4 regions of the Klebsiella sp. WOUb02 genome follow, and region 1 is predicted to be linked to each of the others. Evidence: predicted binding sites of a transcription regulator. Region 1 holds the regulator's gene; each other region holds the start of a gene.
The links. Region 1 encodes Fur, which represses iron uptake genes when iron is present. Its sites were predicted from a motif close to ATAATAATGAGAACNACTATCAA; they were not measured.
Positions count from the first base shown of each region.

Region 2: a site for Fur is predicted at 4,701-4,723, ahead of ABOC21_RS02740 (TonB-dependent hemoglobin/transferrin/lactoferrin family receptor). Genes of this name have one in related genera too.
Region 3: a site for Fur is predicted at 1,627-1,649, ahead of sodA (superoxide dismutase [Mn]). Genes of this name have one in related genera too.
Region 4: a site for Fur is predicted at 3,284-3,306, ahead of ABOC21_RS04865 (TonB-dependent receptor domain-containing protein). Genes of this name have one in related genera too.

Region 1 is NZ_CP170110.1:2,160,157-2,167,616, forward strand. It holds gene pgm (phosphoglucomutase (alpha-D-glucose-1,6-bisphosphate-dependent)) at 1-535, opposite strand, end outside; gene seqA (replication initiation negative regulator SeqA) at 569-1,117, opposite strand; gene ybfF (esterase) at 1,301-2,074, shown strand; gene ybfE (LexA regulated protein) at 2,208-2,501, shown strand; gene fldA (flavodoxin FldA) at 2,652-3,182, shown strand; gene fur (ferric iron uptake transcriptional regulator) at 3,475-3,927, shown strand; gene chiQ (ChiQ/YbfN family lipoprotein) at 4,007-4,339, opposite strand; gene chiP (chitoporin ChiP) at 4,387-5,790, opposite strand; gene glnS (glutamine--tRNA ligase) at 6,222-7,460, opposite strand, start outside.
Region 2 is NZ_CP170106.1:134,423-141,882, forward strand. It holds gene ABOC21_RS02705 (ABC transporter permease) at 1-299, shown strand, start outside; gene ABOC21_RS02710 (ABC transporter ATP-binding protein) at 287-1,315, shown strand; gene ABOC21_RS02715 (MBL fold metallo-hydrolase) at 1,312-1,746, shown strand; gene ABOC21_RS02720 (hypothetical protein) at 1,667-2,302, shown strand; gene ABOC21_RS02725 (histidine phosphatase family protein) at 2,372-2,929, shown strand; gene ABOC21_RS02730 (RNA polymerase sigma factor) at 3,054-3,551, shown strand; gene ABOC21_RS02735 (FecR family protein) at 3,788-4,606, shown strand; gene ABOC21_RS02740 (TonB-dependent hemoglobin/transferrin/lactoferrin family receptor) at 4,742-7,411, shown strand.
Region 3 is NZ_CP170110.1:3,677,197-3,684,656, forward strand. It holds partial or broken gene cpxA (envelope stress sensor histidine kinase CpxA) at 1-147, shown strand, start outside; gene yiiM (6-hydroxyaminopurine reductase) at 186-860, opposite strand; gene sodA (superoxide dismutase [Mn]) at 933-1,553, opposite strand; partial or broken gene rhaT (L-rhamnose/proton symporter RhaT) at 1,844-2,878, shown strand; gene rhaR (HTH-type transcriptional activator RhaR) at 2,884-3,732, opposite strand; gene rhaS (HTH-type transcriptional activator RhaS) at 3,805-4,641, opposite strand; gene rhaB (rhamnulokinase) at 4,955-6,421, shown strand; gene rhaA (L-rhamnose isomerase) at 6,418-7,460, shown strand, end outside.
Region 4 is NZ_CP170106.1:571,376-578,835, forward strand. It holds gene ABOC21_RS04860 (hemin-degrading factor) at 1-727, opposite strand, end outside; gene ABOC21_RS04865 (TonB-dependent receptor domain-containing protein) at 800-3,172, opposite strand; gene ABOC21_RS04870 (SelT/SelW/SelH family protein) at 3,414-3,695, shown strand; gene ABOC21_RS04875 (nitrous oxide-stimulated promoter family protein) at 3,772-4,116, shown strand; gene sitD (iron/manganese ABC transporter permease subunit SitD) at 4,123-4,971, opposite strand; gene sitC (iron/manganese ABC transporter permease subunit SitC) at 4,965-5,813, opposite strand; gene ABOC21_RS04890 (manganese/iron ABC transporter ATP-binding protein) at 5,810-6,631, opposite strand; gene ABOC21_RS04895 (metal ABC transporter substrate-binding protein) at 6,628-7,460, opposite strand, start outside.

The DNA.
Region 1 (7,460 bases):
CGTTCGCCCGGTTCTCCACCACTTTGGTGACGTTGGTATCAGCCGGACCGCCGTTCGGCGGGTTGTACTTGATACCGCCATCTTCCGGCGGGTTATGCGACGGCGTAATCACGATGCCATCCGCCAGAGGGCCACCTTTTTTGTTGTGCACCAGAATGGCGTTGGAAATCGCCGGCGTCGGAGTGAAGCCGTTGTTTTCCTGCACGATCACATCAACACCGTTAGCGGCCAGCACTTCCAGGACGGAAATAAAGGCCGGCTCGGAGAGCGCATGAGTATCCTTGCCGACGTAGCAAGGACCGGTAATACCGTTCTTCGCGCGATCTTCCGCAATCGCCTGAGCAATCGCCAGGATATGCTGCTCGTTGAAGTTATGGCGCCCTGCGCTGCCGCGATGGCCAGAGGTCCCGAACTTCACCGCATGCTCCGCGTTGCCTGCTTCCGGCTGCAGTACATAGTACTGGGCAGTCAGCTGGGCGACGTTAATCAAATCACTCTGTTGTGCAGGCTGCCCCGCACGCTTATCGATTGCCATTGCCTGATCCTTCTGATGCAAGGGTGAATAAAGCTAGATCGTGCCGCAAACCTTCTCAATCAACTCCGTGGGGAATTGCATTGACTGCATGATATGTTCAATCATGCTGCATTTACGGCCAGTATTGGTATTGGTAATCACCCACCACGGCGTGCCGGGTACCTGCTTAGGTTTGGTCTGATTGCCGCTTTTCAGCAGAACGCGGGCGTCTTCAGCGAAATAGGTACGCGTACGTCCGTGCAGTGATTCGGTGGCCGCAGCAAACGCTTCGCCGTCCAGCGAGTAGAGCGTCGTTAGCACCAGCATAAAACGATTTACCGCGCGCTTTTGATCGGCGTATTCATCAGATAACAGCAGCTCGCGCATCGCGCGAACCTTATCTTTCGCCGGGTTGGCAGGCTTGACCTCAACGGCAGCGGTCGGAGCCTGCGCCGGGGCGGCTTTCGCAGCGGCGGCGGCGGTCTGGGAAGCGGCGGAAAATTTCAGCATGCGCCGTAAAATGTCGGATGCACTCTCACCAATATGCTGGGTGTGGCTGGCAATATAGCGATAGAGATCATCATCAACTTCAATTGTTTTCATCTTAATCCAGTGCGATATCTTATTCTGAATACAAGTTGTCAGGATTATAAGGACAAATCCTGACCGCGGATAGCGTCAAACCAGGATGGCGGTAAAACTCAGAGAGCTCTGGGTCTTGCAGCCGGATGGCAGAATGTCCAACATAATACCCTAACCCGACGGAGCGAAAAAAAGAACTTTGCCATGAAATTAAATAGCCGCGCGCAATCTGCACAAAATCCGCACAATAATTCCCCTGTGGTCCTCGTTCACGGTCTGTTTGGCAGCCTTGATAACCTGGGGATCCTCGCACGCGACCTGGTTGCCGACTACGATATCCTGCAGGTCGATATGCGCAATCACGGCCTTTCCCCGCGCGATCCGCAGATGACCTACGCCGCTATGGCTGAGGATCTGCTCGACACCCTTGACGATCTGCAGCTGGAAAAAGCGACCTTTATCGGCCACTCGATGGGCGGTAAAGCGGTGATGGCGCTAAGCGCCCTGGCTCCTGACCGCATCGACGGCCTGGTGGCTATCGATATCGCGCCGGTGGATTATCACGTCCGCCGCCATGACGAAATCTTTGCCGCCATCAACGCCGTGACCGCCGCCGGCGCCGCAACCCGTCAGCAGGCGGCGGCAATTATGCGCCAGCATCTACAGGAGGAGGGCGTGATTCAGTTCCTGCTGAAGTCCTTCGTTGACGGCCAGTGGCGGTTTAACGTGCCGGTCCTGTGGGATCAATATAGCCATATCGTTGGCTGGCAGCCGGTTCCCGCCTGGCCGCATCCGGCCCTGTTTATCCCGGGCGGCAACTCACCCTACGTGACCGATGAGTATCGCGACGCGCTGCTGGCTCAGTTCCCTCAGGCCCGCGCGCACGTGATTGCCGGCGCGGGCCATTGGGTCCATGCGGAGAAACCGGAAGCGGTATTGCGCGCCATTCGCCGATATCTCTCCTCTTTAGCGGCATAACTGGCTAAAAACTGCCCGACCGCGCCGCAGAATGCCCGCGGTCGTTGGCGCAGCGGTTCGCCTGATGTATTATGGCGCGCTATCTGTGTCGGCAATGGCCCGACAATTTGTTTCCCCGAAGTCACTCTGAATCATGGCAAAAGAACAAACGGACCGTACGACATTAGATTTGTTCGCAACCGAGCGTCGCCCGGGTAGACCAAAGACCAATCCGCTTTCGCGCGACGAGCAGCTGCGCATCAATAAACGCAACCAGCTTAAACGCGACAAAGTTCGCGGCTTAAGGCGCGTGGAGCTCAAGCTCAACGCTGAAGCGGTTGATGCGCTCAATGAGCTGGCCGATGCCCGCAATATGAACCGCAGCGATCTGATTGAAGAGATGTTGATGAACCAGCTGGCGGCCCTGCATAGCCAGAGTAAAGCCTGAGAAACCGCAAAAACAACACTTTCATGTAGCAGAGTGTGCAGTCGGGCGTGATTGCTGTTTCCGCGCCCTTCCCTGTTCTGCTATGATTGCCGTTATCTGCGGGCATTACGCCACTACCACATCATTAAGTTTCAAGAGGTTATTTTACTCATGGCAATCATCGGCATCTTTTTTGGCAGCGACACCGGCAACACCGAAAATATTGCAAAAATGATCCAAAAGCAGCTTGGTAAAGACGTTGCTGATGTTCACGACATTGCCAAAAGCAGCAAAGAAGACCTGCAGGGTCATGACATTCTGCTGCTGGGCATCCCAACCTGGTACTACGGTGAAGCACAGTGTGACTGGGACGATTTCTTCCCGACGCTGGAAGAGGTCGACTTCAACGGCAAGCTCGTCGCCCTGTTTGGCTGCGGCGACCAGGAAGACTACGCTGAATACTTCTGTGACGCGCTGGGAACCATTCGCGACATCATCGAACCGCGCGGCGCAACCATCGTCGGCCACTGGCCAACGGCGGGCTACCATTTCGAAGCCTCTAAAGGTCTCGCTGATGACGACCATTTCGTCGGTCTGGCTATCGATGAAGACCGTCAGCCTGAGCTGACCAACGAGCGCGTAGAGAAATGGGTTAAGCAGGTTTCTGAAGAACTGCATCTCGAAGAAATCATAAACGCCTGATCGTTAAACGGCGCTATCCTGGGATATCGCCGTATTAATAGGTAAAAGCAATAAAACTAATAGCTACAAGTTTTTAACTTTTAATCACATATCTGTACAATGTCCTCTGATTTAACGAGGAGACGTGACGCAGTTTGTAGCCTGTGCCTCGTTTTTGACAGCATAAAAGGCTCGATGCTTGCGGTTTTCATTTCATCATGGCAGTTCTATAATGAAACGCATTACATCGGGTGATTCTCTGTATTACTTCCGCTAATGGAAGTAGATCGTTTAGCAACAGGACAGATTCCGCATGACTGACAACAATACCGCATTGAAGAAGGCTGGCCTGAAAGTCACACTTCCACGATTAAAAATTCTGGAAGTGCTGCAGGGGCCGGATAACCATCACGTCAGCGCGGAAGATTTATACAAACGCCTGATCGACATGGGTGAAGAGATCGGTCTGGCCACCGTTTACCGCGTACTGAACCAGTTTGATGATGCCGGCATTGTTACCCGCCATAATTTTGAAGGCGGTAAATCCGTTTTCGAACTGACGCAGCAGCATCATCACGATCACCTGATTTGCCTCGATTGCGGCAAAGTGATTGAGTTCAGCGATGACTCCATCGAAGCGCGTCAGCGTGAAATTGCCCACCGTCACGGTATCCGCCTGACCAACCACAGCCTGTACCTGTACGGCCACTGTGCGGAAGGCGATTGCCGCGAAAATGAACACGCGCACGACGCGGTGGAAAAATAGTTTCCCGCCGCGTAAGCAGCAAAAAGCCAACCCGAAGGTTGGCTTTTTTTATGCCCGCAAATAGGAGGTACGAGGGAAATCAGGGCCGGGTATTGTTGCGGCGGATCTCTTTCCAGATCTGGTCGCAGCGGGCTTTCACCGCCTGATCGTTGCCGGTGCGGGTCGCCAGGATACACTGCTGATAATCCAGCACGCGCACGCTTTCCTGCGTGGCGAACTGCTGGTGCTGCTTATCCTCTTTAAGAACGTTCAGCACGCTCTGGCAGGCCTGAACTTTATCCGGATTCCCTTCTGCCGTATTGATGCAGGCGCTGTAGGCGTCCTTCAATTTAGTATCTTCTTTTGGCGCCGGTGACTGCGTACAGGCCACCAGGCCCGATGCCAGCATGGCGATGAGCAATAGCTTTTTCATAATCAACCTCACGGACTGGCGGCAGGCTTACGCCCGCGGCTGCGGCATCAGAAAATAGTGAACGGAGCAATAACCATAAACTTCACGTCGCGCTCATCCTGGAAGATATTGCCGTAGCCGCCGCTCCAGCTAGGAATATCGGAGTGGTTGTCGTACTGGGTGAAGTGGAGCTTGAACAACGTTCCCTTCGCCCGGCCATCCTGCACGGTATACATGGCATCGAGGCTGTAGGCCGACTCTTCCAGACGTTTGTCGGCGTTGTAGTAGGCATCTGGCGTCGCCATTTTGCCCGGCTTCGCATCCCATGCATAAACGTAAGACGCGCCAAACGCCCAGCCCGGCATATTCCAGTTTTTCATGTCATACATGGCGCCGAAGAACACGGCCTTTTCACCGTTGGCGTTGAAGTCGGAGCGGTTATCCCACCACACGTCCAGGCGACCGTTAGAAGATGCGTAGGTTGGGGTCATACGCTGCAGGAAGTAGCCCTGCTGGCCCTCGGCCTTAACCCAGGTGCCTTCCAGACGCAGGTCCAGCACGTCGGCAACCTTGTAGCCAAAGGTCAGCGCCTGCAGCCAGGCGGTGCCGTCGTAAATATCGTTCGCGCCGCCGTTGCTGACCTTATCGCGGGTGCCGTAGAACTGATAGCTGGTGTTTAACGGGGTGCCGGCAACGTCAAATTTATAGCTGGCCTTAGCAAAATACTGGTCGATATAGCCCTGAGCCTGGCCAAACGCGGCCTCCAGCACGAGGTCGTTTTTAAAATCATATTTGGCGCCGATGGAGTGCAGATAATCGACTTTCGTCTTCTTATCGTTCTGGTAGAACTCATCCATCTCAATGTGCCACGGCGCTTTGTATTCGTTGGTCCACATGTAGGAGAAGCTCAGCGCGCCAGAGTCGCCGTAATCAAAGTTGGCCCCGGCTTCAGCGCCCTGATAAGTGCCCGGCATAAAGCTCCAGTGCGGAGCCAGCAGCGTTTGCCCGGTTGGTTGAATGTAGCCAGCACGCGCCCACACCGGGCCATACTTAAATTTCGCCGCCGCTTTATAGAGGCTGATCCCGCTCTTATCGCCGGAGTAATCTTCGTCGTAGGCTTTATTCCTTGAGGAGAAGGCAATTTCGTTCGGGTGGCCGCTTTCGCTGCTTTCCGCCATCTCAATTGCGGTAAAGGCAGCCACGTCAATACCAAACATATCGGCAGCATAGCCGGACTGGAAATCCAGGTTGGCGTTCCAGGTTGAATGCGAAAGGTTGGTTTTGTACTTATCGCCGTCGGTAACATCTTTACGGTCGCGCTCACGCTGCCAGTAATAGATACCGCCGGTTAACGTGGAATCATCGATAAAACCTGCTGCGCTGGCCTGCGGAACAACGATCCAGCTCGACATCGCGGTGACGGCGGCAATAGCCAGCGCCAGCGTACTACGTTTGCCACTAAACGTACGCATGTGCATATCCTCTTTGACGTTTTAAAACGCGGAGCCAAAGGCAAGCCGCGAAAAATAAATAAGACTGCTAAAAAGCGGGGCGGTAAAAGTCCGCATATCCGCTATCGATAGACTATTTTTCGTGACGCGAATTATCAATCTCTTTCGCCGACCAAAGCTTAAGATTATGACAAAGCGCACATAATCTATGTCTGTTTGTTACAGTCTTAAATTTCGTACATTTAGCACCTAATTCTCTGCGAAATAAGGATAAAGAGGGAAATGAAAACGCTTACAGCGATTTTTTACGCGACAATAGCCGGGGAGGCTGGCGGGATATATTACAGGCTGTAAACAAGATTAATTCGCATCGCGAAAATAACCGACCCGGGCGGGTAAATACGGAAGTAAAAAACGCCGCGGGGTGCGGCGTTTTCAATGGCGATGCGGGTTTATGCGCCGATCTTCGCCCAGGTATCGCGCAGGCCGACGGTGCGGTTGAACACCAGATGGTCAGCGCTTGCATAGCGGCTGTCGAGGCAGAAGTAGCCCTCACGCTCGAACTGCAGGGCCTTACCGGCCTGCGCCTGCGCCAGGCTCGGCTCGGCGAAGCCGTGCTTGATAACCAGCGATTCAGGGTTCATGACGGCAAGGAAATCCTCTTCGGCGCCCGGATTCGGCACGCTGAACAGGCGGTCATACAGGCGAATTTCTACCGGCAGCGCGTGCGCCGCGCTCACCCAGTGGATAACGCCCTTCACCTTGCGGCCGTCCGCCGGATCTTTGCTCAGCGTATCGGCATCATAGGTACAGAAGATTGTGGTGATATTGCCTTCCGCATCCTTCTCTACGCGCTCGGCTTTGATCACGTAGGCATTGCGCAGGCGAACCTCTTTGCCCAGCACCAGACGCTTGTACTGCTTGTTGGCTTCCTCACGGAAGTCCGCGCGATCGATCCAGATTTCACCGCTGAACGGCACGTCGCGGCTGCCCATCTCCGGCTTGCTCGGATGATTAGGCATATTCACATTTTCACTGCCGCCCTGCGGATAGTTTTCGATAACCAGTTTTACCGGATCGATAACGGCCATCGCGCGCGGGGCGTTTTCGTTCAGATCTTCGCGAATGCAGGACTCCAGCGACGCCATTTCAATGGTGTTGTCCTGTTTGGTTACGCCGATGCGCTTACAGAACTCGCGAATCGATTCGGCGGTATAGCCGCGGCGACGCAGGCCGGAAATGGTCGGCATACGCGGATCGTCCCAGCCTTCCACGTGCTTCTCGGTCACCAGCTGGTTCAGCTTGCGCTTGGACATCACGGTATATTCGAGATTCAGGCGCGAGAATTCGTACTGGCGCGGGTGAGCCGGGATGCTGATGTTATCCAGCACCCAATCGTACAGGCGACGGTTGTCCTGGAACTCCAGGGTACACAGAGAGTGCGTGATACCTTCCAGCGCATCGCTGATGCAGTGGGTAAAGTCGTACATCGGGTAGATGCACCACTTGCTGCCGGTCTGATGGTGATCGGCGAATTTAATGCGGTACAGCACCGGGTCGCGCATAACGATAAACGGCGAGGCCATATCGATTTTCGCACGCAGGCAGGCTTTACCTTCCACAAAACCGCCGGCGCGCATTTTTTCAAACAGCGCCAGGTTCTCTTCCACGCTGCGATCGCGGTAAGGGCT
Region 2 (7,460 bases), on a different replicon from region 1:
GAGCGAACGTTTCGCAGCGCCTGCGCCACATCGTACTGCCGCTGATGGCGCCGGCGGCGTTTGCCGGCGCGCTGCTGGTGTTCCTCTCCGCCGTCAACGAGCTGACGGTATCGGCGCTGCTGTGGAGCGCCGGCAAAGAGACGCTGGGGGTGATGATTTTCAATCTTGATGAGAGCGGAGATAAGGTGCTGGCGTCGGCGGTTTCGGTACTGGTGGTGGCGCTGGTGGCGGTGGTGATGCTGCTGCTCAGCGCGCTCGGCAGATATTTACCCAAAGGAGTGATTCCATGGCAGAACTGAGGCTGGAGCGGCTCAGTAAAGTATTTGGCAACCAGACCGTGGTACGGGATCTCAATCTGACCATCCCGCAGGGCGCCTTCACCGCGCTGCTGGGGCCGAGCGGCTGCGGCAAAACCACCACGCTGCGCATTCTTGCCGGTCTTGAGCAGCTTAGCGACGGACGCCTGCTGCTGGGCGATCGCCTGCTGGCGGATAGCGCCGTCCACCTGCCGCCGGAACAGCGAGATATGGGGATGGTGTTTCAGTCCTACGCCCTGTGGCCGCACATGACCGTGGCGGAGAACGTCGGCTATCCGCTCAGGCTGCGTAAAGTTAACGGCGCCGCCCGGCAGAAGCGGGTGATGGCGGCGCTGGAGGTGGTCGAGCTCGGGGCCTATGCCGGGCGTTCGCCGCAGGAGCTGAGCGGCGGCCAGCGTCAGCGGGTGGCGCTGGCGCGCTGTCTGGTCTCCGAGCCGCAGGTGGTGCTGCTGGATGAGCCGTTGGCGAACCTCGATCGGCACCTGCGCGCGACGATGGAGCAGACGTTCCGGGAATTTCACCGCCGTACCGGCGCCACTTTTGTCTACGTGACGCACGACCAGGCGGAAGCGATGGCGCTGGCCAGCCATATCGCGGTGATGCATCAGGGCGCGTTAATGCAGTGGGGCGCGCCGCAGGAGCTCTATCAGCAGCCGCAAAACGCCTGGGTGGCGCGCTTTATCGGTAAGGGGCAGGTGCTGTCGCTGGCGATCCCCGGCCAGCAGCGCCAGCTGGACTGCGCTCTGCTGCATGAGGGATTTTCCGCGGGCCAGCATGCGGCGGCGCAGCCGGTGCTGGTGCGCCCGGAACACGTGCAGCTCGCGGAGAGCGGGCTAAGCGCGGAGGTGGAAAACTGTATCTATCAGGGAGAGCGCTATCTGGTGGATTTGCGCCTCGCTGACGGGCAGTCGCTGAGCGCCTTCCACCACTCGCCGCTGCGGGCGCAGCAGAGCGTCCGCGTGCGGCTGACCCAGGGCTGGCGTCTGGAGGCGGCGTGAAGGGCGTGAAGATCGAAATCATTAGCGGCTTACACCGCAAGGCTCCGGCGGCCATTTTGCTGAGCACGCCGCACCAGCGCATCCTGCTGGATGCCGGCGGCGCGCTGGAGCCGGATGAGGCGCCGTGGCCGGTCCCGGCGGATATCGACGCCATTCTGCTAAGCCACGATCATGTGGATCATATTGCCGGGCTGAGCCGTCTGCCGGCGGAAATTCCCGTCTACTGCAGCGCCGTCACCGCCCAGGCGCTGCCTGCGGGGCGCAACGTCCGCCCGGTGGCGGTGCGCGGTCAGTTTTCCCTCGGCGAGATAACCGTGACCACCGGCAGACTGCGGCCACGCCTGGGGCGGGATGTGGTTCCATCTGAACGTGGCGGGCGGCCTGTTTTACAGCGGCGATATCAGCATGGAATCCCTGCTGTTCCGCTTTGATGTTCCGCCTCCCGCGCGCCTGGCGCTGGTGGATGCCTCCTACGGTTTATACGATGTGCCGCAAAGCCGGCAGCGGGAAAAGCTGCGCGCGCATCTGTTACAGCCGACCCTCTGCCCGGTGCCGCCTTCCGGACGCGCCGCCGAGCTGGCGCTATTTATGGCCCGCGAGCGGCGGCCAGACGTCGCCATGGACGCCGCCTGCCTGCACATGCTGGCGCAGATGGCGGAGCATGACGATGGCAGTCTGCAGCATGGCGTCGCCGCGGAGCTGCGGGCGCTGGCCGCGGCGCTTCCGCTCTTTTCGCCCCACGCGCCGCTGGTATTGGCCGCCGACCCCGACGGCATGAGCGGCATGGCGGGCGCGCTGCGGGCGCGGGAGGATTTTCAGCATCGAACCCTGTTTACCGGCCACCTGAATCAGCTCGCTCACCAGCAGTGGCTGGCAGGCGACGTCGATTTTTGCCGCTGGAATGTGCACCCCACCGTCAGACTGTCTGCAAACGCTGATCTCTCAGCTCTCCTGCCGCTATTTCGCGCCGCTGTTTATCGCCATTGACAACCCGCTTCTGTGGCAGCAGGCGTTGAGCTGCCAAATTATGACTCATCCGACGATCGAGATGGAACTATGCCAATAATCTGTAAGCCTTTTGTCTTCGTTCGCCACGGCGAAACGGCCCTCAACCGGGATAAACTGATCGGCGGAAGCACGGACGTACCGCTTACCGAAGAGGGCGAGCTGCAGGCGCAGGAGGTTCGTCCGCTGCTGGGGCGCTATCGCTGGAACGGCGTCGCCGTCAGCCCGCTGCTGCGCGCGCGGCAAACGGCCGAACTGGCGCTCCCCGGCGTGCCCTATACGGTGTTCGACGATCTGCGCGAGCGGGACTGGGGGGAGTTAGAGCAGCGCCCGTGGACGGAGCAGCCGCCCTATGAAGAGACGCCGCCGGGCGGGGAGAGCTGGGAAGCGTTTTGCCAGCGGGTGACCGGCGCGCTGAATACGATCCTGACGCAGTACGAGCGCCCGTTGATTATCGCCCATTCCGGCGTGTTTCGCGTGCTGCGCCGCCATGCGCTCGGTACGCCCTACGGCATCCGGCTCGGTAACGTGGTGCCGATGTGGATTTCGCCCGGACAGCAGCCGAACGAGTGGCGCATCGTTCCGCTGGAGGAAGCCGACGAGCGCTAAGCCCGCCCCCATCCGCCTCCCTCCGAACGCTTCCGCCGCGGCGCGGTCAAAAAAGCCAGTTGAAAATGAGAATCATTTATGTGATTTATAGTGGCTTTGATGCAGGCTCTTCAGGGAAAAGTTAATGTCCAATATTGAGTTGCAGGTGCTGTTTGAGCGTCATGCCCAGCCGCTGTTGGCGTATCTGAAAAGCCAACTGCACGATGCGCAGCTGGCTGACGATCTGATGCAGGAGAGCTTTGCCCGCCTCTTTGAGCATTATCCGCAGGGAAAAATTCAGGATAGTGAGTCCTATCTGTTCCGTACGGCGAGGAATCTGCTGTTCGATCACTACCGCCAGCAGCAGCGGCGGCAAACCATGGCGTTCAGCGATGATGAGATGGCCCACTTTCCCAGCGACGATCCGGGCGCCGAGCAGCGCGCGATTGACCTGCAGCAGGTTGAGAGGATTATCGGCCAGCTGATGAATCTGCCGGAACGGACGCAGGCTATTTTTCGTCTTAGCCGGCTTGAGGGGCTGCCGCAGGCGGAAATTGCGGCGCGGCTGGGCGTATCGCTCAGCACCGTAGAAAAACATCTGGCGCAGGCGCTGGCTACCCTGATGTGCGGAATACAGAAATAATGGCATTTTTTTTACGGGTTTTACCTGGTTCAAACGTCTTAATGATTAACCCGGATAGTCAGGAAGCAGTGAAATGAGTCAGTTGAGTGAGGCAATACGTCAGCAGGCCGCGCTATGGGCTGTGAAAATGGCCGAGCGGTCGCTGACGGATGATGAGGAGCGGGAGATGGCCGCGTGGCGGGAGGCCGATCCGCAGCATGCCGACGCGCTGATTCAGGCGCAGCAGGCTGTGGCTGATGCTCGGCACGCTGCCGCGATCGGCCCCGGCTGCCCGGGCGGCGGATACGCTATCGTCCACGGTGGTTCCTCTACCTCTGCCCGTCCCGCCGGCGGCGAGCGCTCGTCCCCGCTGGCGCCACTGGGCGGCCGCCGCCGTCGTGGTGCTGGCGTCCCTGCCCGCACTGCTTCTGCTTCCCGACGCCTGGCTGCGCTGGCAGGCCGATTATTACACCGCCGCCGGCGAAATTCGCCAGGTGACGCTGCCGGACGGCAGCCGGGTCGATCTCGATAGCCGCAGCGCCATCGAGCTGCATTTTAACGACCGGGAGCGGCGGGTTACGCTGCTGTCCGGCAACGCCTGGTTTACCGTGGCGCCGCTGAGCAGCCGCGAGACGCGCCCCTTTCGCGTAGAGGCGAACGGCGGCACCACCCAGGCATTAGGGACGCAGTTCAGCGTCGATCTTGACGGCAGCGGGGCGGACGTGGCGGTGCACGAGCACAGCGTGCGGGTCAGCTATAAAGGGCAGTCGCTGGTGTTGGCTGAGCAGCAGGGCGCGCGCTATGCCGATAATCGCCTGACGCGGCACTCGGTTTCGCCGGCGCAGTTCGCCTGGCGGCGCGGCTGGCTGATTATCGACCAGCAGCCGGTAAGCGAGGCGATCGCGCGGATAAACCGCTACCAGAACCAAACCGTTGTCGTCGTCAATCCGGCGCTGAGAAAGCGGACCGTCAGCGGCGCCTTCGCGCTCAAGCAGCCCGATCGCGCCGTTGAAACCCTGCGCCAGACGCTGGGGGCGAAGCAGGTGACGCTGCCGGGAATGACGCTCCTGTACTAGGCTCTGCGGGCGTTTTTGTGGCCCCATTTTTATATTTTTACTTTTTCTAAAAAATTTTTACGGGTTTGCGTACGTCGTTCGTCTTTATTGTTGAATGAGATTGATTACCATTATCAACGATAATTGAGTACACACATGCACCCATTACAGCCCCAATTTTGCAAAAGCCGTCGTCGCCTTGCTTTTGCCATATCTCTGACGTTAGCGCTGACAGCGCCGGCTCTGAGCCAGGCCGCGTCGGCGGCAACGGAAGCGGTAAAACAGAACAAAACCTTCGCCATTCCCCCGCAATCCCTGCAAAGCGCGCTGCTACGATTTGGCGAGCAGTCCGGCGTGCAGATCTTTTTTGAAGACCGCACGGTGCAGGGGATGAAGTCGCAGCCGCTGAACGGCACGATGCCGATCGCCGCCGCGCTACGTCAGCTGATTGGCAACAACGCCGTGGCGCCGGAATTTACCGCCGACGGGCAGATAATTCTCCGCACGAAGCGCGCCGATGAAACCCGCATCGGCGGGCCGGTGAATGACGACACCTTGACCGTTACCGCTACCTTAAATTATTCCGCCGATGACTGGGTCTACGAACAGCCTCGCTCGGTCAGCGTGATCGACCGCAAGAAGATGGACGATCGGCCGGCTCGGCACGCGGCGGATATTCTCGAACAGACCGCCGGCGTTTACTCCAGCGTGAGCCAGCAGGACCCGGCCCTGTCGGTGAATATTCGCGGGATGCAGGACTATGGCCGCGTTAACATGAACATCGACGGCATGCGGCAGAACTTCCAGAAGAGCGGCCACGGTCAGCGTAACGGCACCATGTATATCGATCCGGAGCTGCTGAGCGGGGTCACCGTCGACAAAGGCACCACCGGCGGCATGGGCAGCGCCGGCACGCTGGGCGGCATCGCCACCTTTAACACTCTCAACGCCAGCGATTTCATCTATGACGGCAAAGAGCTGGGCGGCAAGCTGCACGCCAGCACCGGCGATAACGGCACCCGCTTTATCGGCAGCGGCGCGCTGGCGTGGGGCAATGAGACGGGGGATATTCTGCTGGCCGCCAGCGAGCGCCACCTGAGCGACTACTGGCCGGGCAATAAAGGCGATATCGGCGACATTCGCGTCAACAACGACACCGGCAACTACGATCGCTACGCCAGCGCCTTAAAAAACAATCAGATTACCGACAGCCGCTACAAGATGCTGTCGCGGATGGCGAAGGTGGGCTGGAATCTGCCCGCCAACCAGCGCCTGCAGCTGAGCTATCTGCAAACCCAGGTGAGTTCGCCGACGGCCAGCACCCTGACCGCCGTCGGCGAAGGCGATGACCGGACGCTGGGCTGGAAGCAGAGCGGCTACGACGTGGTGATGGCGCGCAACGTCGCTCTCGACTACAGCCTCGCGCCCTACGATCGCGACTGGCTCGATCTGCACGCCAAGCTCTATTACGTCGATACCGACTCGAACAGCGATACTTACGGCAGCGGGACGACGGACGATTACTGGACGCAAACCCGCCTGCGCACCTACGGCGCCCAGCTGCAAAACACCTCGCACTTCTCGCTGGCCGCGGAGCATACGCTGAAGGCGAACTACGGCGCAGAGTTTTACTATGACAAAGCCACCAGCCGCTCAACGTCTGAGGATATGGAGGGCGTGACGCCCGGCGGGAATCGGTCGATATTCAGCCTGTTCTCCACGCTGACCTACGAGTACGACGACTGGCTTACCGTCGAAGGCGGGCTGCGCTATGACCGCTATCGTCTGCGCGGCACCACCGGCATGAATTACCCCGAAGCGACCTACACCATTGATAATCCCTGCACCTCGCGTCGTCTGAGCGGCTGCCTCATCTCCAGCTCTTACCATGAATGGCTGGTGGATCGCGAAGAGTCCCGCGTCTCGCCGACGCTGGCGCTGGCGGTGAAGCCGGGCGTCGACTGGCTGGAGCTGTATACCACCTACGGTCGCTCCTGGCGTCCGCCGGCGATTACCGAAACCCTGACCAGCGGCAGCGCCCACGGCGACTCCACGCAGTATCCCAACCCGTTCCTGCAGGCGGAACGCTCCCGCGCCTGGGAAGTGGGGGTGAACCTGCTGAAAGGCGGCCTGCTGCAGGAGGAGGATCGCCTGGCGGTTAAAGTGGCTTACTTCGATACCAAGGTATCGAACTATATCAGCATGGCGATTAACCGCGAAAAGCCGGGCATCACCCAACCGGGGCTGGGCAACACCGCCTACGTCAATAACCTCAACAGCACCCGTTTCCGCGGGATCGAGTATCAGCTGAACTACGATGCGGGCTTTGTGTATACCGACTTCACCTACACGCACATGATCGGCAAAAACGAGTTTTGCTCGCGGAAAGCGTGGCTGGGCGGGAAGCAGCAGGGCGCCGGCAGCGCCAATAACTGGTACTGGGAAGATAATGACGAGGCGAACAACTTCGTGACCTGCGACGGCGGCAGCCAGTTCAGCTCCGCCGCGTTCCTCCCCGGCGATCGCGGCTCGTTGACCCTCGGCGGTCGCGCCTTTGACCGCAAGCTCGACGCCGGCGTCACGGTGCGTTTTGCGCCGGGATATCAGGATCACAGCGTCCCGAGCAACTACCCCTATCTGGCCGACTGGCCGCGCTACACCCTGTTTGACCTTTACGCCAGCTACCGCGTGACCGACAACCTGACGCTGCGCGGCTCCGTGGAGAACGTCTCCAACCGCGCCTACGTGGTCAGCTATGGCGAAACCCTGGGCAATACCTTAGGCCGCGGGCGCACCGTGCAGGGCGGCATCGAATATCGCTTTTAACCCCCGTATGACGCGGCGCAGTTCGGGCGTGCTCTGCACGTAAAAAGGC
Region 3 (7,460 bases), 1.5 Mb from region 1:
CGCGATCGCGAGTCAGGCGGTACCGGTCTGGGACTGGCGATTGTCGAAGCCGCTATTCAGCAGCATCGCGGTTGGGTGAAGGCCGACGACAGCCCGCTGGGCGGCCTGCGGCTGACCATCTGGCTGCCGCTGTATAAGCGTACCTGACGAGGTGTCCCCGGCCTGCGCCCGCAGCCGGGGAAGCATTATTTGCCCCACAGTCGGCGGGAGCTATCTTCGATCTGCCCGCTTAAACGCCGCTTCTGCATGGTGCGGCTCCAGCTTACCGACAGCCCTCCGGCAGAGAGCAGGCGATGATACTGCTCATCATCAAACGGCATATGCCAGGCAATCGCGCCGGCCTCGTGTACGCTGATATCGCTCACCCGGGACACCAGCTCCAGCGGCGCGTCGCAGGAGACCACGCCCCCCGCCACCACCCGATACAGCCAGCCGGTTTTACCGCTATTTTGCATGCGCTGGGCCATATCGCTGATGGCAAAATGGAAGTTGAGCTTAAAGCACGGCGATCGCGGCTGCGTCACCTGAATCAGCGCCTCGCCCCAGCGAAAGATATCGCCGATATAGACATTTTTCTCGGTCATCCCTTCTGCAGAAAGGTTTTCGCCAAAGGCCGGCGCGCAGAAAAGGTCGGCCTGCTGGGGGAATTCACGGGTCCAGTCGGCGTAGTGCTCACGCGGGTACTGGCAGATCGCGCGATCCGGACCGCCGTGAATTTTCGTTTCCGCCTGCTCATCGCCTTCCAGCCCCAGATCGCCGAGGATTAACTCGCCGTCGACCTGGATTTTCCCGATGGCGCTCGGACGGCTTCCTTCGTAATCCCTTATTTTGCCTACAAAGACGTTCACCGGATAGTGCATCTGCTGCCCCCCTGCTACAGGTATAAAAAAAGCGAGCCATCAGACTCGCTTCTCGGTCAGCACAATGCAACCTTATTTTTTGGCGGCAAAACGCGCTGCGGCTTCGTCCCAGTTAACCACGTTCCAGAACTCTTTGATGTAGTCCGGACGACGGTTCTGGAATTTCAGGTAGTAAGCGTGTTCCCACACGTCCAGGCCCAGGATCGGGAAACCGGAAGCTCCGGAGATAGCTTCACCCATCAGCGGGGAGTCCTGGTTCGCGGTAGAAACCACGGCCAGTTTGTCGCCTTTCAGCACCAGCCACGCCCAGCCGGAACCGAAACGAGTGGCTGCCGCTTTCTCAAACTCAGCCTTGAAGTTGTCAACAGAACCGAAATCGCGCTCGATAGCCGCTTTCAGATCGCCCTGCAGAGTGGTACCGGTTTTCAGGCCTTTCCAGAACAGGCTATGGTTAGCGTGACCGCCCGCGTTGTTACGCAGAGGACCCTTTTTGTCAGCCGGCAGCTGATCCAGTTTAGTAATCAGCTCTTCAGCAGACAGATCGGCGAATTCCGGCAGGCTTTCCAGCGCAGCGTTGGCGTTGTTAACGTAAGCCTGGTGGTGCTTAGTATGGTGGATTTCCATAGTCTGCTTGTCGAAATGCGGTTCCAGGGCGTCATAAGCGTACGGCAGGGCTGGCAGTGTAAAACTCATAATCATCTCCATTATTGTCGAGCGGCTGAAGTGTTAAGGCCGCGTAAGCAGTTGGTTCATTATAGTTAATTAAATGATATTGAAAACGCTTATCAATGCCGTATTTTTAATAAGGTTATAACAGAGTGTGATACCTGCGATTTTGTGATCTGGAACAAGTAATTAAGCCGTTGGTTGCCAGGGTTTTCCAACACGTGGCAACAGCCTGAAGGCGATAAAACTGACCGATTTTTACACTCATCGGGTCGGAAGAAGATTTATCCGATAAAAAATAGATGAGGATAAGATCAATGAATCACGCGATTACGATGGGCATTTTTTGGCATTTGATAGGTGCGGCCAGTGCAGCCTGTTTCTATGCTCCGTTCAAACAAGTTAAACAGTGGTCATGGGAAACCATGTGGTCTATCGGCGGGATTGTCTCCTGGCTGATCCTTCCCTGGACTATCAGCGCCATGCTGTTGCCTGATTTTTGGGCCTATTACGGCTCCTTCAGCGCCTCGACTCTGCTACCGGTCTTCCTGTTCGGCGCAATGTGGGGGATCGGCAATATCAACTACGGCCTGACCATGCGCTATCTCGGCATGTCGATGGGGATCGGTATCGCCATTGGTATTACCCTGATCGTCGGTACGTTAATGACCCCGATTCTCAACGGTCAGTTCGGGGTTTTAGTCAATACCAAAGGCGGCCAGATGACGCTGCTCGGCGTGCTGGTCGCGGTGATTGGCGTGGCTATTGTGACCCGCGCGGGGCAGCTGAAAGAGCGCAAAATGGGCATTAAAGCCGAAGACTTCAATCTGAAAAAAGGCCTGCTGTTGGCGGTGATGTGCGGTATTTTCTCGGCGGGGATGTCGTTTGCGATGAACGCCGCCAAACCGATGCACGAAGCCGCCGCGGCGCTGGGGGTCGACCCGCTGTACACCGCCCTGCCAAGCTACGTGATCATCATGGGCGGCGGCGCGCTGGTAAACCTCGGATTCTGCTTTATTCGGCTGGCCAAAGTGAAGAATTTGTCGATAAAAGCGGACTTCTCGCGGGCAAAACCGCTCATCATCGCCAATATTCTGCTTTCCGCTCTCGGCGGCCTGATGTGGTATCTGCAGTTCTTTTTCTACGCATGAGGCCACGCCAGCATTCCGGCACAGTACGACTATATGAGCTGGATGCTGCATATGAGCTTCTACGTTCTGTGCGGCGGGCTGGTTGGGCTGGTGCTGAAGGAGTGGAAAAACGCCGGGCGGCGTCCGGTCGGCGTGCTCAGTCTCGGCTGCGTGGTGATCATTATCGCCGCCAATATTGTCGGCCTGGGAATGGCGAACTAAATCACCTAAGCGGCGACGCGACTGCGTTGCCGCCACTGCCCCGGCGTCATGCCAATTTCACGGTTAAAGACCACCGAAAAGTAGTTACTGTCTTCAAATCCGCACAGCATGGCGACTTCGCCAATTAGCCGCTCCGTATGCTGCAGCAGGTACTGCGCGTGGCAAATCCTCAGCTGACGTAAATAGTGGTTGATCGTCATCCCGGTCTGCTGGCGAAACTGCTGGCGCAGGGCGCGCTCGCTGCACGCTTCCCGCGCGCAAAAACGATCGAGAAAAAAGGGCCTGTTCAGGCTGCCGGCCAGCTCGGTCAGCAGTTTATCGAGCAGGGCTTCACTTTGGGTCGCCGCCAGGTTATCGGTCGCGTAGCGATGGCGGTGCAAGCTCAGCGCCAGCTGGGCGAACAGCAGCTCGGCCATCTGATTGGCCTGGGCGTCGCTGCGGGTGCTCTCCTGCTCAAGCTGGGTAATCACCTGCCGCACCTGGGTCATCCCGGAGCTGCCAATCCGCCAGTGCGGGAGCCACGGCGTACCGAACAGGCCGGGAATATGGGCCGCCCAGTCAAAATTGAGCCGCAGCCGATCCGGGCAGTAGATGACGTTTTGCAGGACCAAATCGTTAACCGAGGCGTAGGAGTGCTTGTCTTCCGCGCGGATATAGAACAGATCGCCGCGGGTAATGCGCCACGGGCGATCGTTCAGCACGTGCAGGCCGTTTCCCCGCCATACCAGCACCAGTTCGCAGAACTCATGGGTATGCTCGGCGAAGACGTTTTGCGGGTAGCGATCCGCTACCGCCACCGCCTGAGAGGGCGAGGCAAAAAACTCATCTTTGCGAAGAATCAACTGACCGGCCACCGCGACAACTCCAGGCGCAAATAACGTTTCATTATTCGCATTTTGCTGACTAAAACGTTGACTGCTCTCGCGTTACTGAAGAATGGCGTCGCGCCCCTGGCGGATATCACGCGGCGACCAGGAAAACTCGCGGCGAAATAGCGTCGAAAAGTGGTTACTGTCGCCGAATCCGCAGCGATAAGCGATATCCGTGACGCTGTCATCGCTGTGCCGCAGCAGATGGCGCGCCTTCATCAGCCGCACCCGGTTCAGGTAGCGCTGCGGCGTCAGGCCGGTCTGCTGCTTGAGCTGACGATGCAGCGTGCGCAGCGACAGCGAAAACTGCGCCGCCACCTCTTCCCAGCAGACATCCTCGGCAAAGTGATCTTCCAGCCACGCCATCAGATGATTGAGCCGCGCCTCGCTATCGGCGGCCCCTTCCGCGAGGCTGCTTTTGCGCAGCAGCACCAGCAGCTGCATAAACAGGATTTCGCGACTGGCAATGGTATGCACATCCGACTCAGCGCCGAGGCTTTCCATCTGGTTGACGAGCTGACGCACCTGCTGCAAGGCCCCCTGATTAACCCGCCAGTGCGAAAGATAGTTGCCCTCCTGCTCCTGCGGCAGCAGCAGATTCAGGCCGTTGAGAAAGCGAAACGCATCCGGCGCGCGGTAGAGCACGTTGGTCAGGCACAGATTATCGGTGTGTTCATAAAGATGGCGATCGCGATCGCGAATAAAGCACACCGAGCCGCCGCTGATGGTATAGGGCTGGCCGTTAAAAACGTGGATCCCCGTCCCGTGCTCAACGATAACAATTTCATGGAAATCATGGTGATGTTCCGGAAACGCCGACTGAGGGAGACGTGGCTCAATAGCAACAGCAGAAGTACCGGACTTAAAGAAATCCACACTGTGCAATATGGTCATGGCAGCGCCCTCGTAATGAGAAATGTTATCAATCAGTGTGGCAAATAGTAATTAAGGACCGGCAATCCGGCCTTCAATTTTTGACCGCAAACTTCGTAAAGCCTGCCGCTTTTTCAAGAAACAGCCGGAAAGATCGGGAACTGCGGACAACGTCACATCCGCCACGCCCATCGCGACAGAATGAAATTGTGAGCTCTCTCACGGCCACCTTTGCTTCCTTGCCAGCCGGGAAATATCCCTGTCCGTGGCAAGAAGGTGCGCGACCGGCGACTTTTTTAGACTGCTGGCAATGATTTTCAGAAGGATCTCTGCCATGAGTTTTCGTCATTGTGTCGCCGTTGATTTAGGCGCCTCCAGCGGGCGGGTGATGCTCGCCAGCTATGAAAGCGGACAGCGTGCGCTGACGCTGCGTGAAATCCACCGTTTTACCAACGGCCTGCGCCAGGTGGATGGCTATGACTGCTGGGATATCGATAGCCTGGAAGGCGACATTCGCCGCGGACTGGAGAAGGTGTGCGCGCAGGGCATCCTTATCGATAGCATCGGCATTGATACCTGGGGCGTGGATTATGTCCTGCTCAACAAGCAGGGCCAGCGCGTCGGTCCGGCGGTGTCCTATCGCGACGACCGCACCCGCGGCCTGATGCAGCATGCCGAAGAGCAGATGGGCCGCGCGGATATCTATCGCCGCAGCGGCATCCAGTTTCTGCCGTTCAACACCCTGTACCAGCTGCGCGCTCTGGTTGAACAGCAGCCGGAGCTGGTGAGCCAGGCCGCGCACGCGCTGCTGATTCCGGACTATTTCAGCTTCCGCCTGACCGGCCAGATGAACTGGGAATACACCAACGCCACCACCACCCAACTGGTCAATATCAACAGCGATAGCTGGGACGAAGAGCTACTGAGCTGGAGCGGCGCACCGCGCGAGTGGTTCGGTACCCCGACCCATCCCGGCAACGTGATCGGTCGCTGGATCTGCCCGCAGGGCAACGCGATCCCGGTGGTCGCCGTCGCCAGTCACGATACCGCCAGCGCGGTGATCGCCGCTCCGCAGCAGAACCCGGACGCCGCCTGGCTCTCCTCCGGCACCTGGTCGCTCATGGGCTTTGAAAGCCAAACCCCTTACACCGGCGACGATGCGCTGCAGGCCAATATCACCAACGAAGGCGGCGCGGAAGGCCGCTATCGGGTGCTGAAAAATATTATGGGCCTGTGGCTGCTGCAGCGGGTGCTGAAAGAGCAGAACGTCAGTGACCTGCCGGCGCTGATTGCCCATACCGCCGCTCTCCCGGCCTGCCGATCGCTGATTGACTGCAACGACGATCGCTTTATCAATCCGGCCAATATGAGCGCCGAGATTCAGGCCGCCTGCCGTGAATCCGGGCAGCCGGTTCCCAGCGGCGATGCCGAGCTGGCACGCTGTATTTTTGACAGTCTGGCCCTGCTGTATGCCCGCGTGCTCGGCGAACTTTCCCGGCTGCGGGGCCAGCCCTTCAGCCAGCTGCATATCGTCGGCGGCGGCTGTCAGAACGCGCTGCTCAACCAGCTGTGCGCCGACGCCTGCGGCATTACGGTCATCGCGGGTCCCGTCGAGGCCTCCACGCTCGGCAATATCGGCATCCAGCTGATGACGCTGGACGAGCTAAATAACGTCGACGATTTCCGTCAGGTGGTGCGCGACAACTACGCGCTCACCACGTTTACCCCTAATCCTGAAAATGAAATTGCCCGCTTCGTTGCGCAGTTTCAGCAACAACAGACCAAGGAGCTTTGCGCATGACCACTCAACTTGAACAAGCATGGGAAATCGCCAAACAGCGCTACGCCGCCGCCGGTGTGGATGTCGAGGAGGCTCTGCGCCAGCTGGACCGGCTTCCCGTCTCCATGCACTGCTGGCAGGGCGATGACGTCGCGGGCTTTGAAAACCCGGAGGGGAGCTTAACCGGCGGGATTCAGGCCACCGGCAACTATCCGGGCAAAGCCCGCAACGCCGGCGAGCTGCGCGCCGACCTCGAGCAGGCGCTGAGCCTGATCCCCGGCCCGAAACGGCTGAATCTGCACGCGATCTATCTGGAGTCTGATGCCCCGGTTGCGCGTAACGAAATCAAACCTGAGCACTTTAAAAACTGGGTTGAATGGGCCAGAAACAACGGCCTGGGGCTCGATTTTAACCCCTCCTGCTTCTCGCATCCGCTGAGCGCCGACGGCTTTACCCTGTCGCACGCCAACGATGAAATCCGCCAGTTCTGGATCGATCACTGCAAGGCCAGCCGCCGGGTTTCCGCCTATTTCGGCGAGCAGCTGGGCACCCCGTCGGTGATGAATATCTGGGTCCCCGACGGCATGAAGGACATCACCGTTGACCGCCTGGCGCCGCGCCAGCGCCTGCTGAACGCGCTGGATGAGGTCATCAGCGAGAAGCTCGACCCGGCGCACCATATCGATGCCGTGGAGAGCAAGCTGTTCGGTATCGGCGCCGAAAGCTACACCGTCGGCTCCAATGAATTCTATATGGGCTATGCCGCCAGCCGCCAGACCGCGCTGTGCCTGGACGCCGGGCACTTCCATCCAACGGAAGTTATCTCCGACAAAATCTCTGCCGCCATGCTCTACATTCCGCGCCTGCTGCTGCATGTCAGCCGCCCGGTGCGCTGGGATAGCGATCACGTGGTGCTGCTGGATGACGAAACCCAGGCCATCGCCAGCGAAATCATCCGCCACAACCTGTTTGACCGGGTGCACATCGGCCTCGATTTCTTCGACGCCTCTATCAACCGCATCGCGGCGTGGGTGATTGGTACCCGCAACATGAAAAAAGC
Region 4 (7,460 bases), on a different replicon from region 1:
CGTTGCCCTCTTCGCGAACGGTGCCCAGCAGGCGCGGCAGGGCATCGTTTTCAATGCGGCAGGCGAGGTCGTCGCTCACCGCCCGGAAAGCCTGCTGGCGCGACAGATTATGCTTTCTCAGCAGGACGAAGAACTGGTGCACGTCGGTCATCGCGCGCCACTCGCTCTCCAGCGCGGCGGCGTCGACGGTATCGGCATATTTTGCGATCTCCGCCGGACGAATTTCCAGCGGCGTTGGTTCGCTTTGGGTATGCTCAGCGATCAGCGCGTCCCAGGCGACCATATCGGTTTGCTCGATGGCGTAGACCTTCAGCAGCGCGTCGCCGTGGTGATCGAAGAACTGAATGCTCTGACGATCGTTATCGGTCAGATGGAACGCGCTGGCCCACTGGCTGAGAAACAGGCGCAGATCGAGGGCCCGCGGGTTGAGCACCAGCCCGGCGTGGCCGGTGAGGTGCTGGTTGGTAAATTCGCCGACCTGCTCGTGTACCGCGTATTCGTTGCGGCAAATGCACTTTGTTTCGCCGACCGCTTCCAGCGCGGCCAGAATCGCGCGCGCGTCGTCCTGCAAACGCACGGCATCGTAGCCGAGGCGGGCTTCGGTCAGTTCGGCTTCGCTAATCCCCATTTCGGTGGCGATATCGCGGGCGTATTTGGCGGAAGATTGCGCTTTAGTGGTCAGGTAGCGCTGCCACAGCGGGGCATGTTGATGTTGAGCGTCTTGCATAATTCACATCCTTCTCTACGATGAGTATCCCCGGCACGATGGCCGGGGGCAGGTTTCTTATTATCTGGCCGATCAAAAATCGACGTTCACGCCCAGCTGCCAGGTTCGGCCGGGCATCGTCGCCAGCGCTTTATCGTTGGCATCCTGGTTGGTCGACGTTTCGATAGTACGGCTGCTCAGGTAATCCCAGTATTTACGATCGGTAATGTTGTAAACCCCGCCGTTCAGGCGCACGTTCTTCGCCACCTGCCAGTAAGCGGTCCAGTCGAGCATACCGTAGCCAGGCACGCGCATATATTCGCTGGTGGAATCGGTGATTGCCGAGCCGCTATTGTTATAGCTCTCGCGGTTGGTGGCGGTCGCCCGTTTGCCCTTAACAAAGGTTGCGGTCAGCGCGGTACCGTACACTTTTGCCGGATCGTCCCACGCCACGCCGACGATAGCCTTCATTGGCGCGACGCTATCGAGGTCGACGTATTTGTCGCCGTTATAGCTGGACTTTGATTTCCCTTCGTTGTAGCCGTAGGCGAGGGTGGCGCTCAGGCCGTTAACCTCTTCGAACCAGGTGCCAAAGTTGAATTTGGCGCTGATTTCACCGCCGTAGATATAGGCCTTATCGCGGTTTTCCGCCTGATAAATGGTGTAGATATTCGACGGCACGTTGGTGAAGTGGTCCGGGTTGCCGGAGCGCGTGTAGCGGCTATAGGCGATAAAGTTCTTATAGCTGTTGTAGAACAGCGCGGTGCGCATGGTGATGCCTTCCGTCACCTCGCCCTTCATCCCCCACTCGAAGTTGTCGCTGGTCTCGGTTTTCAGGTCGGTATTGCCGATCAGCGCGTACTGCGCGGGGCCGGCATAGCTGGAGCCGAGGTTCCACGAGCCGTACAGCTGGCTGGCGTTCGGGAACTGCGCGCCGCGCTGGTACTGCAGGTAGGTCATCAGGCGCGGAGTCATATCGTACTGGAAGGTCAACGACGGCAGCGCCTGGGTATCGGAGTTCTCGCGGTACAGATTAGCCACCGACGAGCCGGTCAGCACGCTGCTGTTGGCGGCCAGGTCCGAGAGGTTTTCCGGTTTAGTTGACTGGTGCACCACGCGAATGCCCGGGATTACGGCAAAGTTATGGCTGTCGAGATCGAAGTTAATTTTATCCTGCAGGAAGCCGGCGACGGTATAGCCGCGGCTGTCCGCTTCCGGCTGCATGATTTCGCTATAGCTGATAGGAATCGGCGACTGGCTGAACGGGCGCTGGGTTTTGCTGGTGCTGGCGTTAAAGCCGGCGCTCAGATCGTGGCGGCCTATAGATTTGGCCAGCGCGGTCTGGAAGCCCCAGGTGTCGGTATCGTAGTTGGAGTTAACCGTTTCCATCGTGCGGGTGATGCTGTCCGGCATCCAGGTCGAGTCGTGGGCCTCGGTATGCTGGTAGTAGACTTTGGTTGAGACGCTATCGATATAGTCGTTCATCGGCGTCCAGTCGTCTTTCAGGCTCAGCCCCCAGCGGCGGGTCTGGCTGGTCTGGGTGGCATCGCCAATCGTGCTGTTGCCGCTGGAGTCCCAGACGTCGTAATGCGTATGGTTGGTTTTATGGTAGTAATCGAAGGTGCCGGTCAGCTTGTGCTCTTCATTTGGCTGCCAGATCCCGGAGGTCATAAAGGCGTCGGAGTGCCAGTTGGCCGGGTATGAATCGATTGTCCCGCTGTTATTTTCCGTTTCCTGACCGTCGCGACGGCTGTAGACGAAGATCCCGCGCAGGGTCTCATCGCCGCCGGCGATGGTGACGCCGTTGTGCCAGCTGCGGTCGGCGGAGTCGTAGCCGCTCTGGTAGCCGAAGGCGCTGGTTTTGCCCGGACGCAGGTAGTCATCGGCCGATTTCGGACGGAAAGAGACGTTACCGCCGATGGAGCTGTTGGCCGTTTCGGTGGAGGTGGCGCCGGACTGAATATCGATGCTGCCGTACATGTACGGGTCAATGTAGTCGCGGCCGATGCCGAAGGTGTTGAGGCCTGCCCGGCTGACGTAGCTGCGTCCGGTGGCGTTCGGCTGGGCGATACCGTCAACGTCGATACCGACGCGGTTGCTCTCCATGCCGCGAATGTTGTAGCCGGTGTAGCCGCCGCGGTCGAAGCCGCTTTTGCCGTTGCCCGATCCGCCGCTGGCGCCGGTGGCGCCAATCAGCGGCTCATAGCGCATGATGGAACCGAAATCTTTGGCGCCTTTATCCTGCAGATCCTGAGCGCTAATGGAGTGTTCGCTGCCCGCTTTCAGCACGGGGGCCGGTGCGGTCACGGTCATCACCTCCGAGCTATCATCGGACGATGCATCGTTGGTGAGTTTTTTATTGGTGCTGTCAGCCGCCCCGGCGGTGGTCTGATAAATTGCTGCGAGCAAAGAAGTCACCAGCAGGCTTTTTTTAAACCATGCCGCTGATTGAGTGGATTTGTACATAGTAGCCACGCCTTGATAATTATTAGTATCGGCTCACGCGTTACTTCCAGATTGGTCGATTCACCCCGTGATTTCCCTTTGCTGGCGAATTCCTTCCCTGTGATCCTGCGAATACTAATGATAAGTATTTCCATTTGCAACCAATTCATTATATCTCCACATTTTATCCATAAAGTTGATTACAATTCGGCTTAACGATTAACGTACCTGATCATTTGGGTAAGGATTATTGAGGATAGCAATGACTAAACGCGCCATTACCATCACCTACTGCTCCCAGTGCAACTGGATGCTGCGCGCCAGCTGGATGGCGCAGGAGCTGCTGCACACCTTCAGCACCGATATCGCCTCGGTCACGCTGGTGCCGGGAACCGGGGGAATATTCACCATCAGCGTGGACGATGTGCAAATCTGGGATCGCAAGCAGGATGAGGGCTTCCCCGATGCGGCGGAGCTTAAGCGGCGGGTACGCGACGTCTGCTTCCCGGAAAAATCGCTGGGGCACGTGGATAAACCGGCCTAATCCTCAGGGAGTAAGCGGCTGCGCCGCGCCGCCTGAAGGTGTATTATAAGTGCATCTTTGTTGCCGGGGGCAGGTTATGGCGGGTAAACGTATCGATCGCGAAAAAGAGACCATCAGCAGGATGATTTCGCTCTATCAGCGCCGCTGTCCGGAGGCGATAGCCGACGCGGAGCACTATCAGGCGCTCAATGCCTATGCCGATAAGCGGCTGGATAAATGCGTGTTTGGTGAAGAAAAGCCGGCCTGCAAGCAGTGTCCGGTGCACTGCTATCAGCCGGCAAAACGCGAAGAGATGAAGCAGATCATGCGCTGGGCGGGGTCGCGAATGCTCTGGCGCCACCCGCTATTAACCATCCGTCATCTGATTGACGATAAGCGGCCGGTCCCCGAGCTGCCGGAAAAGTACCGGCCTAAAAAATAGCCGGCGCTAGCCCTCGACCTCCGCGGAATCGGCCTGCGTCCGGCTATCGCGCATCGAAGTATAAACGAACGTCATGACGAACAGCGCGCTGAACAGCACCACGATGGTGGGCGCCGGGGCGCTATCGAGATAGAACGACAGCCAGACTCCCCCCAGCGAACAGCTCACGGCAAGCGCCACCGCCAGCAGCAGGGCGCTGATAAAACGCCGCGTCAGCAGCAGCGCGATGGCGCCCGGAGCGATCAGCAGCGAAATCGACAGAATAATCCCCACCGCTTTCAGCGTCGCGACGATCGTCAGCGCAATCATGCACAGCAGCCCATAGTGCAGCAGCCCGCAGCGCAGGCCGCTGGCCTTAGCCTGATGCGGGTCGAAGGCGTGCAGCAGAAAATCGCGCCACTTCAGCCCAATAATCAGCGCAATAGCCAGCGCGATCAGCGAGGTTTGCGCGATATCGCTGGCGGAGATGCCCAGCATATCGCCGAACAGAATATGGTCGAGATGAACCTCGGACTGAATGGCGACGTACAGCACCAGGCCGGCGCCAAACATGCCGGAAAAGACGATCCCCATAATCGTATCGCGCTTGATGCGGCTGTTGTCATCCAGATAGCCGGTGGCGATGGCGCAGAACAGCCCGGCAATAAAGGCGCCGATGGCGAACGGAATGCCGACGATGTACGCCACCACCACCCCGGGAAACACCGCATGGCTCATGGCGTCGCCCATCAGCGCCCAGCCTTTAAGCACCAAAAACACCGACAGCAGGGCGCAGGGGACGGCAACGATGGCCGCCACCAGCATGGCGTTGATCATAAAAGGGAACTGGAACGGTTCGAGCAAAACGGTCAGCATGAGGCCTCCCTGGCGCGACGGCGGCTGGCAAGCAGGCCGTGCTTTGGCGCGAAGATAAATGCCGCCAGAAACAGCAGCGTTTGGGCCACCACGATAATGCCGCCGGTGGCGCCGTCCAGATAGTAGCTCAGCCAGGCCCCGAAGAAGCTGGTCAGGCTGCCAATGGCGACGGCAATCGCCAACAGGCGCGGAAAGCGGTCGGTGAGCAGCCAGGCGGTGGCGCCGGGGGTGACCACCAGGCAAATCACCAGAAACGCGCCCACGGTCTGCAGCGCCGCCACGGTACAGGCCGCCAGCAGGGTGAAGAACAGCAGCTTGAGCCCGGTGGTGTTGAGGCCGATGGAGCGCGCGTGGCTTTCATCGAAAAAGGTCACCATCAGATCTTTCCATTTCAGCAGCAGGATGATTATCGAAATAAAGCCAATCGCCGCCAGCTGGATAATATCCTCCGGGGCGATCGCCAGAATATTGCCGAGGATAATGGTCTGAATATTGACCGAGGTCGGGTTAAGCGACACCATAAACAGCCCGATACCGAAGAAGGAGGAGAAAATCAGCCCGATAATGGCGTCCTCCTTGAGCTTTGAGCGCTGGTTGAGAAACAGCATGCTGCCCGCCGCCAGCCCGCCGGAGAGAAAGGCGCCCAGCGCGAAAGGCAGGCCGAGCATATAGGCTCCTGCCACGCCGGGGACGATTGAGTGGGATAGGGCGTCGCCAATCAGCGACCAGCCTTTCAGCATCAGGTAGCACGAGAGAAAGGCGCACACGCCGCCGACCAGCGCGGAGACCCACATCGCGTTCAGCATATAGTGATAGCCAAACGGCTCCAGCAGCCAGCTCATCCTTCGCCTCCCGCCGCCCGACGGCTGATAAACGGCCGCTCATCGTCGGTAATGATGCGATCCTCGCCGCCTTTGAGCACCACGTGGCGCAGCACGCCGCTAAAGGCAAGTTCCAGATTCTCGGCGGTAAAGGTGGTCTCGGTTGGGCCGCTCGCCAGAACGGTGCCTTTGACCATCACGGTGTAGTCGCAAAACTCGCTGACCGAACCGAGATTGTGGGTTGAGACCAGCATGGTGCAGCCTTCGTCGCGCAGCTCCCGCAGCAGGGCGATGATCCGCGCTTCGGTCTGCACGTCGACGCCGGTAAAGGGTTCATCCAGCAGGATCACCTTGCCCTGCTGGGCGATGGCTCTGGCAAGAAACACGCGCTTCTTCTGGCCGCCGGAGAGTTCGCCAATCTGCCGCTGGCGGTATTCGCTCATTCCTACGCGCGCCAGCGCCGCGTCAACGATCTCGTGGTCGCGAGCCTTTGCCCGCCGCAGCCAGCCCATATGGCCGTAGCGCCCCATCATCACTACGTCTTCCACCAGCACCGGGAACGACCAGTCGACCTCTTCGGACTGGGGAACGTAGGCCACCAGATTTTGCCGCAGCGCCTGGTTGACCGGCCGGCCGAGGATCGCAATCTCGCCGCGCGCCAGGCGCACAAAGCCCATCAGCGCTTTAAACAGGGTCGATTTCCCCGAGCCGTTGACGCCAACCAGCGCGGCAATCGAACCCTGCGGGATGCTGAAGGAGGCATCCCGCAGCGCGGTATGGCCGTTGCGGTAGGTTACGCTGACCCTGTCGATGACCAGCCCCGCCGACGCTGTACTCATGACTGTTTCCTCAGGCCGTCGTTGATGCCCTGGACGATGGTTTGCGTGGTCACCCGCAGCAGATCGAGATAGGTCGGTACCGGGCCGTCGGCGGTGCTCAGGGAGTCAACGTAGAGCACGCCGCCGTAGTGGGCGCCGGCTTCGCGCGCGACCTGGCGCGCCGGTTTATCGGAGATGGTGCTTTCGCTGAAGATGGTCGGGATATGCTCTTTTTTCATGGTGTCGATGGTTTTACGCACCTGCTGCGGCGTGCCCTGCTGGTCGGCGTTAATCGGCCATAAGTAGCGCTCCTGCAGGCCGTTATCGCGGGCGAGGTAGGAGAAAGCGCCTTCGCTGGTGACCAGCCAGCGCTTGTCCTCCGGCAGTTTCGCCAGCTGCGCTTTCAGCGGCGCCATGGTCTGGCGGATTTTTTCCTTGTAGGCCTCGGCGTTGCGGCGATAGACGTCGGCGTTGTCCGGATCGTATTTCACCAGCGCGTCGCGGATGTTATCGACGTAGATTAAGGCGTTGTCCGCCGACATCCACGCGTGCGGATTGGGCTTGCCGTTATAGGGGCCGTCGCTAATGCCCATCGGCTGAATGCCGTTGCTGACCACCACTTCCGGCACGCCGTTTAAATGCTGATAGAAGCGGGCAAACCACAGCTCGAGGTTCAGGCCGTTGGCAAGAATGAGCTGCGCTCCCTGGGCGCGCTTGATATCGCCCGGCGTCGGCTGATATTCGTGGATCTCGGCTCCCGGTTTGGTAATTGAGCTGACCTCGGCGGCGTCGCCGGCCACGTTCTGCGCCATATCGGCGATCACCGTAAAGGTGGTGATGACCTTAAATT